One region of the Shewanella sp. SG41-3 genome, then DNA from elsewhere that is predicted to be linked to it. Evidence: riboswitches for the same ligand, from Rfam matches in the RefSeq annotation. Region 1 holds a riboswitch; the other holds the start of a gene.
The links. Region 1 has a riboswitch for thiamine pyrophosphate ahead of thiC (phosphomethylpyrimidine synthase ThiC). Riboswitches for the same ligand answer to the same signal wherever they lie in the genome.

Region 1 (3,824 bases):
GGCAGAGACTTCAATCTTAAGTGCTTCTGCTTGTTGAAGATTCGCGGCATATTCACGCACTTCGTGGGTTATTTTCATCGAGCAAAATTTAGGCCCACACATTGAACAAAAATGAGCCACTTTTGCTGATTCTTGTGGTAACGATTCGTCGTGGTAAGCACGAGCGGTATCAGGATCAAGGCCTAGGTTGTATTGATCTTCCCAACGGAATTCAAAGCGGGCTTTGGATAACGCATTATCACGCACTTGTGCACCTGGATGACCTTTAGCGACATCAGCAGCATGAGCTGCAATCTTGTAGGCAATTAAGCCTTGTTTTACATCTTCTTTGTTAGGTAAGCCTAAGTGTTCTTTGGGGGTGACGTAACACAACATCGCCACGCCATACCAAGCCATCATGGCAGCGCCAATCCCTGAGGTGAAGTGATCATAACCCGGCGCGATATCGGTAGTTTGTGGGCCTAAGGTATAAAAAGGCGCTTCGTCACAAAGGGCCAATTGCTTTTCCATATTGACTTTAATCAACTGCATTGGCACATGACCAGGGCCTTCGATGATGGTTTGCACATCATATTCCCATGCAATTTTAACCAATTCGCCTAAGGTTTCTAATTCTGCAAATTGCGCTTCATCATTGGCATCGGCAATTGAACCGGGGCGCATACCATCGCCTAACGACAAGGACACATCGTATTGGGCGCAAATCTGGCAAATATCGCGAAAATGCTCATATAAGAAACTTTCTTGATGGTGGCTTAAACACCACTTAGCCATAATTGAACCGCCACGCGACACAATACCGGTAAGGCGTTTGGCGGTCATGGGTACATAACGCAATAACACCCCAGCATGGATGGTAAAATAATCTACTCCCTGCTCGGCTTGTTCTATTAGCGTATCTCTAAATACCGCCCAACTGAGATCTTCGGCAACGCCATTAACCTTTTCTAATGCTTGATAAATCGGCACAGTACCAATTGGCACAGGCGAATTACGGATAAGCCACTCACGGGTTTCATGGATATAACGTCCGGTCGATAAGTCCATGACGGTATCGGCGCCCCAACGAGTTGACCACACCAGTTTTTCCACTTCTTCTTCAATTGACGATGTCACCGCCGAATTACCAATATTGGCATTCACCTTCACCAAAAAATTACGCCCAATAATCATAGGTTCGGTTTCAGGATGGTTAATATTGAGTGGGATAATCGCTCGACCTCGAGCGACTTCATCGCGGACAAACTCAGGAGTGATCAGCTGACCAATATGCGCACCAAAAGCCTCTCCTGGTGCCTTTTGAGTCAATACGGTGTCAGTTACTTCAGCACGAGCCATGTTTTCACGAATGGCAATGTATTCCATTTCAGGGGTAACAATACCTTGGCGAGCATAATGCATTTGGGTCACGCATTTGCCCGGCTTGGCTCGCTTCGGCGCAACTAGGGCATCAAAACGCAAGTGATCTAAGCCATCATCAGCAAGTCGCTGTTGAGTAAAACCTGAACTTGCACCGGTTAATTGCTCGGTATCTTGTCGCTCATCAATCCATGCTTGACGGATTTTAGCTAAACCTTGACGCACATTAATCTCGGCAAGGGGATCAGAATAAGCGCCAGCACAGTCATAGACCATGATAGGTGGATTGGCTTGTTTAATGGGCTTTGCATCGGTGCCGCCAATGACGGTTTCAGTTTGATTAACCTGACGCATAGCAACGTTGATATCTGCACGACTACCCGTTAAATAGACTTTTTCAGAATTAGGATGTTGTAACGGTTTAAGGGTATCAATAAATTGTTGAGCATTAGCTCGAGTTTGACGACGGTTTGGATTTGACATTAGCAACCTCATTATTAAGAGTAGAGTTGCTTGTCTGGAGAGGTGTTGATAGCAGCAGTAAACAATAAAAATACTATCGCTTACGTCAATAACCACATAGAAAAATACTAAAGTAATAACTTAACTGGACATATAAACCGATAAAAAACTCGGAGGTAAACGTCCATTTACTGTCTTGTTAAAACGTTATTATCTTCCCAATAATAATGATTATTACGCTTGTTTCCTTCGCAGGTTCTAGCCTGATCAGGTTCAACGGATCCCGAATAAACGGTCTCAGCCATAATGGCACTCCGACAAGATGTGCATCAGTATAGGCAAGCTTTAAACAAAATATCAAGCCCTAACTATCATCTATTGCTATGACATCTATGAGTTAACATGCCGGCATTAGTTTAGCTTTATCCCTTATCTATCGTATTCACTCAACACTTGATGCATATATTTATAAAGGTGCGACATCATGTCGCACTCTTCATATTTATTAGCAGGTTATAATTTATTAAGGTGAACAATCTCCTTTGAAATTAACTCATCAAAGGTTTATAAAAAAACAATAAAGGTGATAGCTTTGACGCACAAAGTAATGCAAACCATTAAATTAACGAATAACGCCCCATGGGCTTACTCATCAATTGCATTGGCAGTAACACTGGCCATAACGCCGCAAGTAAGAGCTGAATCTTATGACATACAAAACAGCCAAGGTGTTGAACATGTCAAAGTACAAGGACAGCAAACAACACATAAAGACCTACTAGGTTCGGCTGAAAACCTCTTAAAAAAGCAAGGCGTCGATTTCTCTGAGGCTGGCGGTGTGTCAGCCTTACCCATCTTAAACGGCATGATGGGCGATCGGATCAAAATCCTTATTGATGGTAGTGACATCACTTCATCATGTGCAAACCAGATGAACCCGCCGCTCTCATATGTATCTGCAAATCAAATCAGTTCAACGCAAGTCGTCGCGGGAGTCTCTCCGGTAAGTGCTGGCGGTGATAATATTGCTGGTGTGATAAAAATCAGCAGTTTAAACCCACTGTTCACTGATAGCGACGCTGTAACATGGCACAGTGGTAATGTTTCTAGTGGTTATCGCAGTACCGATGATGCTTTTCTTGCTGGCGTCAATGCCACCGTTGCCAGTAAAACGTTAAGTTTTAGCTATCAAGGGTCATTTGAAGATGCCAACAGTTATACCGATGGTCATGGCGATAAAGTACTCGACACCCTATATCAATCTCAAAACCATGCGCTAACGGCAGCTTGGCAAGATGAGACCCAACAAGTAGCCATTAAGCTCACTCATCAACATATTCCTTATCAGGGTTTCGCTAACCAATATATGGATATGACTAACAATGACAGCTATGGAGCGTTAGTGCGTTATCAGCGTTCACTAGAAAATGATGCCGAGTTTACAGCACAAGCCAATTGGCACAGCGTCGAACATGAAATGGGATTCTTTACTGACGAAAAAACCGGCAAGATGCCGATGGAAACCAAAGGAAAAGATTATAGCTACCAGTTGCATTGGCAATTACCCATAAGTTCAGACAGTACCTTGTTGATTGGACAAGAATATTATGTTTATCAACTTGACGATACTTGGCCCGCTATCGAAGGTTCATCTATGATGGGACCTAATGATTATGTCAATATTAATGACGGCAAGCGTCAACGTGCTGCTCTTTATGGTGAATGGCAACACACTCTAAATAGTCGTTGGTGGTTATCAGCTGGCGTCCGATATGAATACGTGTCAACAAACGCTGCTGAAGTACAACCCTATAACACTATGGCGATGATGGGCATCACCAATGTCAATGCCATAGCCGCAGATGAATTTAACAGCCTTTATCGTAAGCGTAATGACAATATTATCGACGCTACTCTTCTGGCTCGATATCAATTGAGTGACACTGAAGTCATAGAGGTTGGTTTAGCGAGAAAAAGCCGAGCGCCAAATTTATATGAACGTT
Region 2 (3,824 bases), on a different contig from region 1:
TCCCATTTTGAGCAAAAGATTATCCATAATGAGCGGTTTTACTGGAGTGATAGTTCAAAGAATTGATAGTATTATCAAAAGCAACAATGCAGTTATTTAATGAGGGCCCCAAAATGGCTGAAGAAACCATATTTAGCAAAATTATTCGTCGTGAAATTCCAGCGGATATTTTATATCAAGATGATTTAGTTACTGCATTTAGGGATATTGCACCGCAAGCTCCTACCCATATTTTGATTATTCCTAACCATCTAATCGCCACGACTAATGACGTTAAGGCCTCTGATGAACAAGCATTAGGCCGGATGATGACGGTCGCGGCTAAACTTGCTGATGAAGCCGGTATTGCACAAGACGGTTATCGATTAATTATGAATTGTAATAAACACGCTGGCCAAGAGGTTTATCATATCCACATACATCTTTTGGGCGGTAAGCCGTTAGGCCCAATGCTGAGTCGTGACTAATGAAAATCAATAGCGATTTTTTTCCGTTAACGGAAGTGGCCAGTCGATTTGTTAATCAGTTAGCTCAATGCCGCCGTTTAGGGCTTACTGTCCAAGAGGCCAGTGAGCATCACGTGCTTATTGAGCTACCTTACAGCCAAGACATTATTGGTTATCCTGACACTGGGGTGATCCATGGCGGGGTGATTACCACCCTAATAGACACCGCCTGTGGCACGGCAGTGGTATGTGCAATTTTAAAAAAATATCAATCGTTAGAATTGTCACCGACACTGGATTTACGGGTCGATTACATGAAACCTGCTGAGCCGCATAAATCGGTTTATGGGTTTGCAGAATGCTATCGATTATCGCCAAGCGTGGCTTTTACCCGCGCGATAGCTTATCAAGACAGTATTGATGAACCTATTGCTCACGCTGTGGGATCGTTTATGCGCATTAGCCCAGAAATGGTTGGTGAATCGTTTCGGCAAGCATTAATGGGTAATTTGCCGGAGACGAAATCATGAGTGAGCCAAGCAATATCAGTACGCAAACGGGTTTAGATGTTCAAGATGTGGTCAAACGGGCCATAGAGTTAAATGACTATAGTTACCTTCTTGAAAAAGTACCTTACTCACAATTTATAGGTATGTCTGTGGCGCGTTTTGGCGATGAAATGGTATTTAAATTACCCGCTAAAGATGACAATATTGGTAATCCAATATTACCTGCTATTCACGGTGGTGTGCTTGCTGGGTTTATGGAAATGTCAGCTATTGTGCAGTTAATGGTGTTTATGCAAGCTAAGAAAGTGCCTAAAATTGTCGATTTTTCAATTGATTATTTACGCGCAGGTTTGCATCAAGACACCTTTGCTGAATGCAAAATTACTCGCCAAGGTCGTAGAGTAGCAAACGTCAGCATGAACTGTTGGCAAACCAACCGCAAGCAGCTGATTGCGACAGCACGAGCACATTTTCTACTGGATTAGTCATGATGTGCTGCTGTGTTAGAGACAAGTTCAATTGCATCTATTTATTAAGGGAATATTGTATGAAAACATCATTACTATGTCTTATCGCTTCTGCGCTGTTACTTTCGGCTTGTGCGCATAATACTGCGGGTATCTCTGCTAATTCTAGTGGCCAACTTAGGGTTGATAATACCTCATTTGCTCGTGACGTTAACGTGACCGATGTTTCATCACTTATGGTCGCGGACTTAATCAAAGCGTCAGCATTGATTCAAAGCCAATCGAGTACTGATTTGCGTATTCAATACAAATTCACTTGGTTCGATGCGAGTGGATTTACCGTTGAAGATGAAGCAAGCAGCTGGAAATCACTTAAGTTACATGGCAAGCAGCAGTTACAAGTCGGTGCGGTTGCGCCCAATTCGCAAGTCACCCGATTTGAGGTCTATGTGAGGCAAGCATTCTCCAATTAGACTCCATTATCATTAGCTTTAAGCTTATTTATGACAATAATCGATGTGATTGAGTGTGAGGGTTAATTAATTGCATTGTTGAGTTATCAAATTGTGTCACTGCTCGTGTATTCATATTGAAGTTAGTTTATAATCGAGACCGCCAAGGGGTGTTCAGTAAAACCTGAACTGAGATGTCTGTATGACGAACCCTTAGAACCTGATCCGGCTTATACCGGCGTAGGAATGGGCCACACTATAACTCGGTGCACCTCTTATTCGCTACTCTTGCCGGATCTCAAAATTACTATTTGAGGTCCTATGTTCACGAAAAATTCTATTAGATTACACCACACCCCCATTGCCTTAGCGGTGATTACAGCCATAAGCTCACCTATTGCTATGGCTAAAACCGCTGATGTTGAACGCGTAACACCTGAATATGAAAAAATGGAAGTCATTGTCGTTAATGCTGATTTTAGTAATATCAGCCTTGAGAAAATGCCCTCCAGTGTCACCGTTATTGATGCGCAACAATTAGAAGATGAAGGCGCACAGCATTTTGAAGATGTGCTCAATTCGATTGCTAACTTTAATTGGTCTGGTGGTAGCTCTCGACCTAAATACTTCCAAATTCGCGGTGTCGGTGAGCAAGAGCAATATCAAGGTGCACCTAACTCATCAGTTGGTTTTGTGGTCGACGACATCGATTTATCAGGCCTTGGCATGGTATCGAGTATGTACGACATGCAACAGGTTGAAGTGTTACGTGGTCCGCAGGGGACTCAGTATGGTGCCAACGCATTAGCCGGATTAATTTACCTAAAAAGTAACGATCCTACAGAGTCGTTTGAGCATGGCGCAAAAGTCAGCTTAGGTGACGATAACCTGCGCACTCTGTCAGGATTCAGCTCCGGCCCGCTCAATGACTCAGGCAAACTACTCTACCGGGTATCGTTAGAGCAACATAACCAAAATGGTTATCGTGACAACCTTTATCTTAATCGCGACGATACCAATGAGCGTGACGAGTTGACTGCCAGAGCGAAGTTACGTTGGTATGCGACTGACGATTTGCAAGTTGATTTAACCTTGTTACATGCAAACTTTGATAATGGCTACGATGTGTGGACATTAGACAATAATCCCAGCAACACCCTAACTGACCAACCTGGCGTCGATACGCAAAAAACCTCCGGTGCTGGGATTAAATTTATTTATTCAGGTATACCAACATTTGATTTCACGTCGTTAACCTCATTTGCGCAAACCGACCACCATAATGGTTATGATGGCGATTGGGCTAATCCAGAATATTGGGCAAGCAAACAATGTGCAGCTTATGATGACTCTGGTGCCGTTAATGGCAGCGAACCTTGTGTTTACGATTATACCTGGGATAAAAAGGGCGACCGTAAAACCTTTACCCAAGAATTTCGTCTATCGTCAAAAACCGCTGGGCGTATTTTCGCCGGCAGCACCGACTGGTTAGTTGGCGTGTATGCGATGAATTTACAAGAAGATAATGACTTGTATTCAGAGTACAACACTTATCCAGATGAAGTGCTGCAGTCCAGTTACGATGCGACCAATTATGCGGTATTTGCTCAAATAGACAGCCATTTAGGTGATGAATATTTATTGTCTACAGGACTACGACTTGAACGTCGTGACAGTGATTATAGTGACAGTAATGAAGATAATTTCGCCCCATCAGAAGATATGTGGGGCGGGCATATTGCGTTATCAAAAGCCATTAATGCTGACCACAATGCCTATGTACGTATTGCCCGCGGTTATAAAGCGGGTGGTTTTAATATGACATTACCAGCTCAATTATCAGACAAAAAAGAGTTCGATACTGAGATCCTATATAACTATGAATTGGGCTTGAAATCGAGCTGGTTTGACGGTGAAGTCGATTCTACATTTGCGCTATTTTATATGGAT

Region 2: linked by a shared signal. The riboswitch ahead of H5164_RS16690 (TonB-dependent receptor) and the one ahead of thiC (phosphomethylpyrimidine synthase ThiC) in region 1 are both predicted to bind thiamine pyrophosphate.

The regions. Positions count from the first base shown of each region.
Region 1 covers NZ_JACJFJ010000005.1:59,732-63,555, reverse strand. Annotated here, with positions in the region: gene thiC (phosphomethylpyrimidine synthase ThiC) at 1-1,842, opposite strand, end outside; TPP riboswitch at 2,049-2,148, opposite strand; gene H5164_RS11190 (TonB-dependent siderophore receptor) at 2,429-3,824, shown strand, end outside.
Region 2 covers NZ_JACJFJ010000009.1:71,706-75,529, reverse strand. Annotated here, with positions in the region: gene hinT (purine nucleoside phosphoramidase) at 114-467, shown strand; gene H5164_RS16705 (PaaI family thioesterase) at 467-976, shown strand; gene H5164_RS16700 (PaaI family thioesterase) at 973-1,440, shown strand; gene H5164_RS16695 (YcfL family protein) at 1,503-1,895, shown strand; TPP riboswitch at 2,031-2,138, shown strand; gene H5164_RS16690 (TonB-dependent receptor) at 2,196-3,824, shown strand, end outside.